Regions from separate parts of the Vibrio sp. M260118 genome, predicted to be linked through region 4. Evidence: predicted binding sites of a transcription regulator. Region 4 holds the regulator's gene; each other region holds the start of a gene.
What was found. The regulator CRP, encoded in region 4, controls carbon source genes, mostly activating them, when cyclic AMP is high. The targets are predictions, from matches to a motif close to TGTGANNNNNNTCACA.
Positions count from the first base shown of each region.

Region 1 (3,518 bases), on a different contig from region 4:
TGCCCCTTCAAGAGAAATAACAGCCAGTAGCTTCTCTTTGGGAATCGATGCTAATAACGTCGCGGTGAGCTCGCGAACCACAAGGATGACCGGCTTATCAATGATTTGTTTTTCTTGCTCAGTATTGTGTAAAAAGAACAGTAATCGCTGGCCTAACTCTCGAATGTCTTGCGCCCGTTCACGTAGGTAAACATCCGACATGCGAGCAAAGCGATTGGAATAAGATTCAACCACTTGGCGCAAGGCCCAATCAGCTCGGTCACCTTGTTGTATCTGAGCCTTAAGATCCTTACGCAACATAGGATCGTTGAGCAAGTGAGTAAAGAGGTCAAATATCGCTAACGCGTCTTTGTTGATCTCACTATCGAGCTTTTTACGCATGCGGCGGAAATCACTCAGCGCCTCTTCAATCGCTAGCAATAGCCACTCTTGCTCACGTTCAATATCGAGAGTGGAGGCCGGATAAACATTGCTAAGATCAGGTTGGGTGTCATCCCACCAAAATTCACCAATAGCGACACCAGAAGAAGCTGGTACACCTTTAATAGCTTGCTGCTTTTTCTCTAGTCGCCAATGACCCTGAGTCTGCGCATGGGCAATAATGACCGCCAACTGCGCTGCAAGTGTGACGAGGAAAGACTCTTCCATCTCATCAAATTGACGCGGCGTCTTTTGTTGGACAACAAGTACACCCAATACTTGCTTACGGTGGATGATCGGGGTTCCAAGGAAACTTTGGTAAACTTCTTCACCAAGTTCGGAGAAATACTTAAAGTTAGGATGTTTAGATGCTTCCGCTAGGTTAAGCGGCTCAGCGCTGCGCTTAACGAGACCAACCAAGCCTTCATTAAAGCCAATGTGGATTTTATCGCCTTTAAAGCGCAAGCCCTGAGTTGCCATTAACTCAAGGCGTTGCATCTCTTCATTAGCTAGATAGACAGTACAACATTCAGTGCTCATTGCACTACATGTCTGTTTTACCAAGATGTCTAAGGCTTGATGAACCTCTTCGACCTTAGAAACGTGTTCAACTATTTCCCTTAGTTGAGAAAGCATGCCTATCCTCTTCGGTGCTTACGTTTGCCTTTTACTTTGCGTTGTTTAAATGGCATCGCCATTGATGCAAACTCCTTCATTGCACGACGGTAAACGTCACGCTTGAAAGAAACCACTTGTCTGACGGGATACCAATAACTTACCCAACGCCAACCATCAAACTCAGGGGAACTGCCACGCATCATATCGATTCGTGATTCATCACAATCGAGTCGCAGCAGAAACCATTTCTGTTTCTGACCGATACAAACAGGTTTAGAATCCCAACGCACAAGCCGCTTGGGTAACTTATATCTTAACCAATGACGACTTGTCGCAACGATCTTTACGTCTTTCTTAGTAAGACCTACCTCTTCATACAACTCCCTAAACATTGCCTGCTCAGGGGTTTCACCTTCATCAATTCCCCCTTGAGGAAACTGCCAAGAGTGTTGTCCGTATCGTTTAGCCCAGAAGACCTGACCATGGCTGTTACAGATTACAATTCCCACATTTAAGCGGTAACCATCGCCATCTATCACTGGCCAACCTCTAATAAATTCTTAATTACAGTGATTTTTCCACATATCCCCAGTCGGAGCAAACTTACTAGTGTGACTAAGGCGGAAATTATTAACCTCCCACGCTTTATTGAATAACTTTTAGCCAAACTTAAGGTTACTCACACACCAATGAGACATAGACCACATTTATTCACCTTTTCTGTGTATAACTGTGTGAAAAATAAATGCGAAACTGATCAAGTCGCTCATTTATGAAACTATTTTTAACACTACCCGATACCACCAAACAAAAACAAACCAATAAAAACAGAACCTTAAATCAAATTGGCAACACTAAATACTCACTGAGCTATTCAAATTTCTTTACCAACACAGATCGGTTAAAGATCAATCAGCCCTTATCTTATCCACACACGACAAAGCCATTTCGAGTATAAGCCTAAAAATTCAAGTTTTTTTTGCCGCTAAAAGCCTGTTAATTCATACATATGTATAAAAATTTATTATTTTTCTTACACAAGCTGTGGATAACCAACAAACGATGATCTTTTATCCATAACGATCATTCACTCTACAGTCGTAATTCTTACTTAATTCGTTACAATGTGCTGATGTTCCATTCTTCTACATTGGTCATGAAGCCCGAGCCTACTTCAGAACAAGAACTACTTGAGCGAGCCAAAAGCATCGCAGGTGTTAATTTTTCAGATCTTGCCCAAGAAGCTAACATTGATGTTCCGCCAGATCTTCGTCGCGATAAGGGCTGGGTAGGACAACTTTTAGAATGGCATCTGGGCGCTACAGCAGGAAGTAAGCCAACCCAAGACTTTGAAAAACTAGGCATCGAGCTAAAAACCATTCCGATTAGCTACTCAGGTAAGCCATTGGAAACCACCTTTGTCTGTGTTGCTCCATTGATCGGTGTCCATGGTCTAACATGGGATACAAGCCATGTACGCAATAAACTCTCACGTGTGCTGTGGATTCCCGTCGAAGGCGAAAGAGAGATCCCACTTGCAGAACGGTGCATAGGCTCTCCTCTCATTTGGTCCCCAAGTGAACAAGAAGAGCAGCAACTGAAAGCCGACTGGGAAGAGTTGATGGAAATGATCGTGTTAGGTCAAGTTGAGCAAATTAACGCTCGCCATGGTGAGTATTTGCAACTTCGCCCTAAAGCAGCCAACAGCCGAGTGCTGACCGAAGCGTATGGAGCAAGTGGTAAGCCGATAAAAACGCTGCCAAGAGGGTTCTATTTAAGAACCCAATTCACAGCGCGTATTCTTGAAAACAACTACGTTTAATGGGTAGTGAGTGACATCTCTACGTCATAATAGAGCGGCCCATCGCCCGCCCCACACTCATCGTAGGCGTTATGCAAACGTAGGTAAGCTCTTTCCACACCAAGTCGTACAAGTTCCTCTTTCACCAACTCAAGCGAATCAAAGTGCATCGGCTCGTCATCAATTTTGACCGGCTCTACTTTGTGTTTATATTCGACGGCTAAAAGATATTGGGATAGGTCTGCACAGCCAATCACAAACACCTTGGGTGGTTGGTAACTATCTTTATGCTGACCATGAATCCATTTATCTAACTGACTTTTTTGCATAGTGCACCTCCATAAATCAGTATTAGCCAAGTTTAAAAAATTTGCGAATTTGTCGTCATTGGCTCTTTTCTAATCATACTCAGTTCCCCTATAGTGGGATCACATCCCCCGTAACGACAAGGAAGATCGATGCAATACAACAAGTTACCCCACTCCACTTTGGAAGTGAGTAAGATCTGTCTTGGCACCATGACCTATGGTGAGCAAAATAGTGAGCAAGAAGCTTTCAGCCAGCTCGATTACGCCCTTGAGCGTGGAGTGAACTTTATTGATACCGCGGAAATGTACCCGGTTCCACCTAAAGCCAAAACTCAAGGCCTGACCGAGCAGTACATTGGCAACTGGTTGGC
Region 1 is NZ_JATABG010000043.1:7,448-10,965, forward strand. Features, by position in the region: gene ptsP (phosphoenolpyruvate--protein phosphotransferase) at 1-1,056, opposite strand, end outside; gene rppH (RNA pyrophosphohydrolase) at 1,059-1,577, opposite strand; gene mutH (DNA mismatch repair endonuclease MutH) at 2,195-2,860, shown strand; gene QTO00_RS04795 (DUF6482 family protein) at 2,857-3,168, opposite strand; gene QTO00_RS04800 (NADP(H)-dependent aldo-keto reductase) at 3,298-3,518, shown strand, end outside.
Region 1: rppH (RNA pyrophosphohydrolase) is a predicted target of CRP. The motif match lies at 1,729-1,744, and genes of this name have one in related genera.

Region 2 (3,518 bases), on a different contig from region 4:
GTTTTGCTGTCGACAACCAACAGTACGCTAGGGGCTGTTTTTAGTAATCGAGTCAACTGAGTTTGATAACGAGAAGAGATAGCACCCACGGCGATAATCGAGAGCAGAATAATGACAAGATCAAATCCATGCCCATGGGAGGAGTCCCACAACCAAACTAATACTTGCTCCATCTAACTTCTCAAACCTATTGCACTGCCTTCTATCAAACTGTACAAAAGATATCAGCTTATTGCTCAACAAGCAGCCTTTAATCTTGGTTTAGTATAAATAAACGGCTGTTCAATGAGTGAACCTTGAGGACCATTTTGATCAAGGGCTCGGCCTATTTCAGTCATTGCTAGCCATCTATTTTCACACCAGAGTGGAGCAAGTAACGTTGGTCTTCGAGCCGCAGAGGATACTCGGTGATAAACCACTTCAGGAGGGGTGCGGCGAATCATCTCACTAGCGATGTCCACATAATCATCCAGTTCAGGCGCTTCAAGCTTGTCCGCCTTCCAAGCTTTCGCCATGGTACTGCCTTCAACAATATGTAGGCCGTGCAACTTGATCCCATCAGTTCCCACAGCGAGAACCCTATCCAAAGTATCTAGATTGTCAGCCTTAGTCTCTTTAGGCAGGCCGACAATTAGGTGAGTACACACTTTAATACCCAGCTCACGCGCACGCTTAGTGATCTCTGCATAACACTCAAAGTCGTGGCCACGGTTAATTCGTTTCAAGGTTTGGTTATTGGCAGTTTGCAAACCTAGCTCTAACCAGATTTCGTATCCTTGTTTAACATAGCCCGACAACAAATCTAGCACGGCATCAGGCACACAATCAGGACGAGTGCCAACGCATAAACCAACGATGTCAGCTGCTTTAAGAGCTTCTTCGTACATATTTTTTAGCACTTGCACTTCTGCATAAGTACTGGTGTATGCCTGAAAGTAAGCTAAGTAGCGCTTGGCGCGATTTATCTCACCCGCTCTATCGGTCAATTGCTCATTAATACTCTTAACCTGCGCTTCTTCATCCGCGAACGAGGCAACATTACAAAACGTACAGCCACCGCGGCCAATCGTGCCATCACGATTAGGACAGCTAAAACCACCATGCAGTGTTAGCTTATGCACTTTTTCGCCGTAGCGTCGTTGTAAATCTTGGCCAATTGTATTGACCAACTGATGAAGCTGCATTGTTTGCCCTCACACAGATCTAAATAGTTCTCATTAAGATCAATGTAATTTAATTACATTTCTGAAAATATTTGCTGGGCAAAATCTAGCGATTTCAAACATTCAAAGCTTTAAGCAATATCAATAAACATGCAGAAATAGCGTGCTTCAGACGATTTGTTACGCAAAAGTTAAACTTATTATTCATTTCAACGACGAAAAAAGTGGGCAACAAGAGCGAGTTTTGATTGCATTTTATCAGCAGTAAATTGTAGGATACTTACAGATTTTACTGCTTTTTTGTGATTTTAGTTACATAAAAATCGGTGAAACGTCGGTGTTATCCCTCTCCCACCTATATAAATCACTAGATTGTGATATTAAAAAATGGGATTCCACCAAGGATTGTTTTTCTCGCAATATTTTTCTGCGAGATACGGAAAGGAATCAAAGTCGCCAACCTAGGCTGGCTTCGAATCAAAACTATAAAGGACAGGACGCAGAACTTGCTTCGGCAGATTATCTGCGCCTTTTGAACTGGAAGGATGTATCTATGGTAGATAGAGAGCAAAATGCCCAAGGTCTATATACTCCGGAACTGGAGCATGACGCTTGTGGTATCGGTTTTGTTGCTCACCTTAAAAACCGTAAATCTCACGAAGTCGTTACTCAAGCACTAGACATGCTTGCGCGCATGGAACACCGTGGCGGTCAAGGTTGTGATCCATGTAGCGGTGACGGTGCTGGTATCTTGTTACAAAAGCCCCATGAATTTCTTTTAGAAGAAGCGGTAAAACTTGGTATTAAGTTGCCCTCTTTTGAGAAGTATGGCGTTGGTGTTGTTCTTTTCCCTAAGGATGAACACAAACGTGCTCAGTGTCGCGACATATTAGAACGTAACGCGAAACGTCTCGAGCTAGATGTTATCGGTTACCGCGTTTTACCAACTGACAACTCAATGATCGGTGCTGACCCACTAAGCACTGAGCCACAATTTGAGCATGTGTTCATTTCTGGTGGCCCAGGTATTACACCTGAAGAGCTAGAACGCAAACTATACGTACTACGTAACTACACCGTTCGCGTATGTCTCGAAAGCGTGTCGAATATTGGTGATGACTTCTACATCAACTCAATGTCTTACAAGACACTGGTGTATAAAGGTCAGCTCACCACAGAGCAGGTACCTCAGTACTTCCTCGATCTACAGAATCCTACGATGGTGACGGCACTTGCGCTTGTTCACTCTCGTTTTTCTACCAATACATTCCCGAAATGGCGTCTAGCACAGCCTTTCCGTTATATTGCTCACAACGGTGAAATCAATACAGTTCGCGGTAACCTGAACTGGATGAAAGCCCGTGAAGCAATCATCGAATCAGATCTGTTCACTCAGGCTGAAATCGACATGCTACTGCCTATCTGTCAAGAAGGCAGCTCAGACTCATCTAACTTCGATATGGCACTAGAGCTCCTAGTTCTATCTGGTCGTAGCCTGCCACATGCGTTAATGATGATGATCCCTGAAGCATGGCAAGAAAACAAAAACATGGATCCAACCCGTCGTGCGTTCTACCAATACCACGCGAACGTAATGGAACCATGGGATGGCCCTGCCTCTGTTTGTTTCACTGACGGTGTTCAAGTAGGTGCAACTCTTGACCGTAACGGTCTGCGCCCTTCTCGCTACACAGTGACTAAAGATGACTTCTTGGTAATGGCCTCTGAGTCTGGTGTAGTTGAGATTGAACCAGAGAACGTTGAGTTCCGTGGTCGTCTACAACCAGGTCGTATCTTCGTTGCTGACCTAGAGCAAGGCCGCATCATTTCTGATGAAGAAGTGAAAGATGGTATTGCCTCTGCACAGCCATACCAGAAGTGGGTTGAAGAGAATCTGCTTAGCCTTAACAAGCTACCTGATGCAGAAAACGAATTTAACCAGCCATCTCCAGAGAAACTACTGCACAAGCAGCAAGCATTTGGCGTTAGCTCAGAAGAAGTAAACGAAATCATCGTACCTATGGCGAAAGACGGCAAAGAGCCACTTTCTGCAATGGGCGCTGACTGGCCGCTTGCGATTCTGTCACATCAATCTCAGCACCTATCTAACTACTTTAAACAGTTGTTTGCTCAGGTAACCAACCCGCCAATCGACCCGATTCGTGAACGCATGGTTATGTCTCTGAACACTTACCTAGGTAAAGATCAGAACTTACTTGCTGAGTCACCAGAGCACTGTCAAAAAGTTGAGCTTGAGTCTCCAGTTCTTTCAAACTCAGAGCTAGAGAAACTGCGTGCGATCGACAATGAGCACCTTCAAGCAAAGACACTCGATATCGTATTCCAAGCAAACGA
Region 2 is NZ_JATABG010000045.1:9,730-13,247, reverse strand. Features, by position in the region: partial or broken gene QTO00_RS04905 (PAS domain-containing protein) at 1-173, opposite strand, end outside; gene QTO00_RS04900 (TIGR01212 family radical SAM protein) at 237-1,184, opposite strand; gene gltB (glutamate synthase large subunit) at 1,717-3,518, shown strand, end outside.
Region 2: gltB (glutamate synthase large subunit) is a predicted target of CRP. The motif match lies at 1,465-1,480, and genes of this name have one in related genera.

Region 3 (3,518 bases), on a different contig from region 4:
TCTTCGTTACCTGCCATTAGAGCACGGTATGGGAATACGACGTCTACTTCATCTGCACCGTATGCTACTGCTGCTTTAGTCTCAGCCACTGCGATCTCGATGTCGTCGTTACCGTGTGGGAAGTTAGTTACAGTTGCGATGCGAACTTCTGGTGTACCTTGCTCACGAAGTGTCTTCTTAGCAATAGGAATAAAGCGAGGGTAAATACAGATTGCAGCTGTGTTACCTACTGCTGATTTTGCGTCATGACATAGTGAAATAACTTTCGCATCAGTGTCATCATCATTCAGCGTAGTTAGGTCCATTAGTTTAAGTGCACGTAGTGCTGCTGCTTTTAAATCGCTCATTTCTATCTCCGATCAATATTCAAAAAAGTTACTGTTCTAAAAACATTTTAGAACTGCAGTCATTTATGAACGGACTTGGTTCCCTGAAGACTCGGCATATACAGCGAGTTTTAATATGCCAATTGCTATCCTTGTCACCGCACAGTACCAGTTTGGTCTATGGCACAACAATCTACGATTGCGGTGTCTAACGTATATGGGCAAATGCCCAAGCAACACGGGGTTGCTGCCAGCGTCAATCATACTCCTTGTATCAATTATCGCTAGCTAAAAAACTTCTCAATAATCCAATGATAAGTTACGCCACCAAGGTAGACCCCTACAATGCCCATAATGCCTGCTAAAACAGGTGGGGCGGGTAGCGGCAGCTTGATAGCTGAAAACAGGACTCCAACGACAAAACCAGCTATGGTTGCGAGGAAAACTTCATTCATGAGTTTTACCCTACTTTCTATACATATATACATTATAGATATTTATCGCAGAACTGTAGTAGCTCATAGAGCGCAAACGGTTTGTATCTCAAAAAAGATTCTGCTTAACGTTTGCTCAATCTAATCAACTGTACAAGCGTGATGAATCTTGTTGTCTGATTCCAGTCCAGACCTTAGTACAATCCAACGAAAGCTCTCGTTATCTTATACTGATGTTTTTTCGAAAAAACGAAAAAGCCCCGTAGTACATAGCAAGCTATGCAACTACGGGGCTTTATAAAACGGCGTCTATATAATCTTTCGCTTAATCAATTAGAAAGATAGGAAGAAGCCAGCGATTGTCGCCGCCATTAGGTTAGACAGTGTACCTGCACAAACTGCTTTAACACCCATACGAGCGATGTCGTGACGACGGTTTGGAGCTAGACCACCTAGACCACCTAGTAGAATCGCGATAGAAGAAAGGTTTGCGAAACCACATAGAGCGAATGCGATGATTGCTTGAGTCTTCTCAGACATTACTTGACCTGTTGCAGCAACAACTTGAGCGTTCTCGCCAACGTAAGGTACGAAGTTTAGGTAAGCTACGAATTCGTTAACAACTAGTTTCTGACCGATGAATGAACCAGCAACTGTTGCTTCTGCCCATGGAACACCGATTAGGAATGCTAGAGGCGAGAATAGGTAACCTAGAATAATTTCTAGAGTTAGCTCAGGCATACCGAACCAACCGCCAACGCCACCTAGGATACCGTTGATTAGAGCGATTAGACCGATGAACGCTAGTAGCATTGCACCAACGTTTAGAGCTAGTTGAAGACCAACTGATGCACCGCCAGCTGCTGCGTCGATAACGTTAGCTGGTTTGTCGTCACCACCGTCGATGTCTTCACCGATGTTTTCATCTGGTGTGTCAGTTTCTGGTTTGATGATTTTAGCAAACAGTAGACCACCTGGGGCTGCCATAAATGATGCTGCTACAAGGTACTCTAGAGGTACACCCATAGATGCGTAACCTGCTAGTACACCACCAGCAACAGACGCAAGACCACCACACATTACTGCAAATAGCTCAGACTGAGTCATTTTAGGAACAAACGGACGAACCACTAGAGGTGCTTCTGTTTGACCTACGAAAATGTTAGCTGCTGCAGACATAGACTCGGCACGTGAAGTACCTAGTGCTTTTTGTAGACCGCCACCAAGAATCTTGATAACCCACTGCATTACACCAATGTAGTAAAGTACAGAGATAAGCGCAGAGAAGAAGATTAGCGTTGGTAGTACTTGGAATGCAAAGATGAAACCGATACCGTCAACTGAGAAGTTAACTAGGCTGCCGAATAGGAAACCAGTACCGTCTTTACCGTAGTCGATAACGTTCTGTACACCAGCTGAGAAACCAGCTAGAAGATCACGACCCCATGGTACGTATAGAACGAAACCACCGATGATGAATTGGATAGCAAAAGCGCCACCCACAGTTCTTAGATTGATAGCTTTACGGTTGTCAGACAGTAGTAGCGCGATTGCTAGCAAAACTGCCATACCGACTAGGCTCATAAACAGGCTCATAGTTTATGACTTCCTTATATGTTGTTTGTTGGCGTGTTACAAAATGGAGCTCAAAAGCGGAGGCAATTATACTCATCCGGCCAATGATAAAGTAATGCCCGTCTCACAGTTTCCGTTAAGATTCATCGTGCACTCACCTAAAAGTGTGAGCTCAATCACTAAGTAAGTCATCCGTAATCACTAAAAGAACAATTTATTTAGAAATTATTCACAAATACCGAACGCTGAATTGCTACTATTCCAAACGATTTCCGCAACCGTTTGCTCTGGAATATCTTTTAACAAAGCCAGGCACTCCAGTATTTGAGGCAATCTCTTTGGATGATTTGCTTCACCTTGATAACCACTCAATGGCATATCTGGTGAATCCGTTTCTAACACAATGCTCTCAAGCGGTAACTTTGCCACTGCTTGTCGGGTTTTATTGGCTCTAGGATAGGTAATCACACCGCCAACACCGATATAAAAACCCAACTCAACAAACTGCATTGCTTGCTGATAACTGCCAGAGAAGCCATGTAGAACTCCGCCATATGGAAAACGATACTGCTTGAGTAATTGTAGTAGGCGATGGTGAGTTTTCCGGCTGTGCAAGACAAGGGGCAATTGACAAGCCAATGCGATCTCAATTTGGCGGACAAATATCTGCTCTTGAAGCTCGCTGCTAAAGTGGGCCGCCGCATCGAGTCCACACTCACCTACTGCCACGCATTTATCTGCAGACTGGGTGAGTATGTTCTCTAATTGGTTGAGTGAAGTCTGATCAATACAGTCAAGAAACTGAGGGTGGATACCCAACGCGTAGTAGATAGAAGGATCTTGCTGAGCCAAGCGCTCGATGCGCTGCCAATTTGATGGTCCAACAGAAGGGACAATAAAACGCTCTACTCCACTACTTTTGGCGGCCTTGATGTGGGGCTCGAGTTGAGGAGCAAACGAGTCAAAGTCTAAATGGCAATGGGTATCAAAAAGGCGCATTATTGCTGCGCCTTGTTCTTGCCTGATGAATCTGAGGAGGGCTCGCTACGATATGGGACACAACTGCGTTTGTTCTCTGGGGTTAAGCCCATCGACTTACACCAAGCATCGTACTTGGCAATCCACTTCTTAATCCACTTGCGCATCCCATCCTCCGGTGATTACTGCTCTTCGCGTTTAAACA
Region 3 is NZ_JATABG010000055.1:6,368-9,885, forward strand. Features, by position in the region: gene deoC (deoxyribose-phosphate aldolase) at 1-347, opposite strand, end outside; gene QTO00_RS05675 (XapX domain-containing protein) at 611-781, opposite strand; gene QTO00_RS05680 (NupC/NupG family nucleoside CNT transporter) at 1,094-2,356, opposite strand; gene QTO00_RS05685 (TatD family hydrolase) at 2,561-3,334, opposite strand; gene QTO00_RS05690 (DUF5363 family protein) at 3,334-3,480, opposite strand; gene yaaA (peroxide stress protein YaaA) at 3,496-3,518, opposite strand, start outside.
Region 3: QTO00_RS05680 (NupC/NupG family nucleoside CNT transporter) is a predicted target of CRP. The motif match lies at 2,501-2,516, and genes of this name have one in related genera.

Region 4 (3,518 bases):
CAACGCTGTACTTGTGCACGTCGTTTGTATGTTCCTGTCGGTGACAAAGGTGACTTACTGGTGAACAAGCTTGTTGAAGCGACTAATAAGATTCGTGTTGATCAGCCATTTGCTGAGCCGGCGCCATTTATGGGCCCTCAGATCTCTAAAGCAGCCGCTGATTTTATCCTTGCAGCACAAGCGAATCTGCAACAGCTAGGTGGTGAGAGTTTAGTTGAAGCTAAAGCAGGGGAGGCGGCATTTGTCACTCCAGGCATTATAGATGTTACTGCAATTGCTGAGCTGCCAGATGAAGAGTACTTCGGCCCACTACTGCAAGTGGTTCGTTATCAAGGTTTAGAGAAAGCGGTAGAGCTAGCGAACGATACTCGTTTTGGTCTATCGGCTGGCTTAGTTTCTACTGATGACAGTGAGTGGGAATACTTTGTTGATCATATTCGTGCAGGTATCGTAAATCGCAATCGCCAATTAACAGGTGCGAGCGGTGATGCGCCATTCGGAGGACCAGGTGCATCAGGCAACTTACGCCCTAGCGCTTACTATGCAGCAGATTACTGTGCTTACCCTATGGCTTCGATGGAAGGGGGAGAGACCGTTCTTCCAGCAACCTTAAGCCCAGGAATAGAGATATAATTATAAGTAGATTTTAGGGTTTTCCCTTCTTGCCTCCCAGTGGAGGAGGCTTTAAACGTCACAGGTTGAAGGCTATCTACTCGATGTTTAAAAGCGTCAGGTTAGGTAGCCTCTCTTATAACAATAACAACAGAACTCACAACGTAAACAACCCCTACAAGGAGGCGTTATGACGCCAGATGTTCTATTCCAACAGTTATGGAATGACTATATTCATCGCTTATGTCCCTCTGCAGAAAAAGTGCATCAACTGCTGCAAGAAGATGAGGCGCTGATCAACGACCATATCGCTCTGCGTACTTTCAATGTTGAGCCTCTAGGCATTGCGACTTTAGCGCAACCCTTTTTAGATGTTGGTTACAAGCCATGTGGTGACTATCTGTTTGAGAGTAAGAACCTAGTGGCAAAACACTATGAGCATCCAGACCCTAAACAGCCGAAAGTATTCATCAGTGAACTCAAAGTTGAAGAGTGTTCAGAGCGCCTTCAAGCCATCGTTGCTAAGCTTGTCGAGCAATTGGACACCAGTAGGCTAAAAGGTCATGAGTTCTTGTATGGCGGGCGTTTGTGGCAGCTAAGCTATGCTGATTTCCAGTCGTTAGCTAAAGAGAGCGAGTATGCCTCTTGGCTTGCTGCTCATGGTTATGGAGCGAATCACTTTACGGTTAGCGTTAACCAATTAAATGCCTTCGATGAAGTGAAAGGAGTGAATGACCACTTGCGTCAATCGGGCTTTACCATCAATGAGTTTGGTGGCGAAGTGAAAGGCTCTCCAGAGGTACTGTTAGAGCAATCTTCGACAATGGCGGATAAAGTTTCAGTAGACTTCATAGAGGGTACCCAGACTATTCCTGGCGGCTTCTACGAGTTTGCTAAGCGCTACCCAATGAGTAACGGCGAGCTCTACCCTGGCTTTGTTGCTGCTTCGGCGGATAAGATCTTTGAGAGTACTAACGGCTAATAGTTCCTAGTTTCTAGTTCCTAGATATTGAGTAATCCAATCGCTAAAACAACAAAAAGCCACCCGACTTACATTGGGTGGCTTTTAAATCATATTCGTAGTGTTTTTTACTCTAGCAACTAGGCACTAAACACTAGTCACTGATATTTAACGCGTGCCGTATACTACGATTGTTTTACCGTGTGCAGAAATCAGGTTCTGCTCTTCTAGCATTTTCAAGATACGACCCACTGTTTCACGAGAACAGCCAACGATTTGACCGATTTCTTGACGAGTAATCTTGATCTGCATGCCATCTGGGTGAGTCATCGCGTCAGGTTGCTTCGCCAGGTTCAGTAGCGTTTGAGCAATACGACCAGTCACGTCTAGGAATGCAAGGTCACCTACCTTTTGGCTAGTCACTTGTAGGCGACTTGCCATTTGCGCAGACAGACGCATTAGGATGTCTGGGTTTACTTGAATTAGCTGACGGAATTTCTTGAATGAGATCTCTGCTACTTCACAAGGAGATTTAGCACGAACCCATGCTGTACGTTCTTGGTCTTCTTCGAATAGACCAAGCTCACCAATAAAGTCACCTTGGTTTAGGTAAGAAAGAATCATCTCCTTACCTTCTTCATCTTTGATAAGAACCGCAACAGAGCCTTTAACGATGTAGTACAACGTTTCAGCTTTTTCGCCCGCGTGAATCAGCGTGCTTTTTGAAGGGTACTTATGAATATGACAGTGTGAAAGAAACCATTCTAATGTAGGGTCGGTTTGAGGTTTACCTAGAACCATAATATCTCACTTCCTCTGCAGGGTACGCTTGTCACTTTCCATGTTTTGCCAAGCAATAAACAAGGCTTACTAGGATAAGAGCACTTTACAAATGCTGCAAGCCAACTTGTGTTTCGGTAAGAAATAGTATCCTTTTTCGGAAACGATTTCTTGATTTTAATCGGGTCGGAGCCGGGTTTTACTACGCAAAACTGTGCACATGATCACGGTATGAAAAGTAATCGTGTTTTAACTACGAGTGCTAGCCGATCTTTCCTGTTTCGATGAGTTGTTGAAGGATAGGTCGGACGATTAATTCCATCGCAAAACTCATCTTTCCTCCCGGCACAACTATGGTGTTATGGCGTGACATAAACGAGCCATCTATCATCGCGAGCAGGTACGGGTAATCGACATTCTTAATGCCTCTTAGACGAATGACGACAAAGCTCTCATCTAAGCTCGGGATGCCTTTGGCATTAAGCGGGTTGGAGGTATCCACTGTCGGGACACGCTGAAAGTTGATATGGGTGCGCGAAAACTGTGGCGTAATGTAGTTAAGGTAGTCATCCATCGAGCGGACAATGGAGTCCATGACGGCCTCACGGGAATGACCTCGGTCTCGGGTATCGCGAACAAACTTTTGAATCCACTCTAAGTTGACGATAGGAACCATGCCAATCAGAAAGTCGACATGCTGTGATACGTTGACATCACCATCAACCACACCACCATGCAGTCCTTCATAAAAAAGTACATCTGAGTTTTCTGGTAGATCTTGCCATGGCGTGAAGGTGCCCGGCATTTGGTTATATGGGACCGCCTCATCAAAGGTGTGTAGGTAGCGGCGGATCTGCCCGATACCTTCCTGACCATACTTACGGAAGAACTCTTCTAAACCGTTAAAATCATTCGCCTGGGGACCAAAATAGCTGATATGGCGGCCTTGTTCGCGAGCTTTACGGATTTCCACATCCATTTCAGGGCGAGTGAAACGGTGAAAGCTGTCCCCCTCAACCCAAGCGGGTTTGACGTTCATCATGTTGAACATCTTACGGAACGCTTCTGATGTGGTTGTAGTTCCGGCACCGGAAGAACCAGTGACCGCAATAATAGGGTGTTTTGCTGACATGACAAACCTTGTCTGTGTGATTTATTCCTTTAA
Region 4 is NZ_JATABG010000002.1:7,037-10,554, forward strand. Features, by position in the region: gene astD (succinylglutamate-semialdehyde dehydrogenase) at 1-633, shown strand, start outside; gene QTO00_RS00255 (DUF1338 domain-containing protein) at 803-1,594, shown strand; gene crp (cAMP-activated global transcriptional regulator CRP) at 1,742-2,374, opposite strand; gene QTO00_RS00265 (phosphoribulokinase) at 2,616-3,485, opposite strand.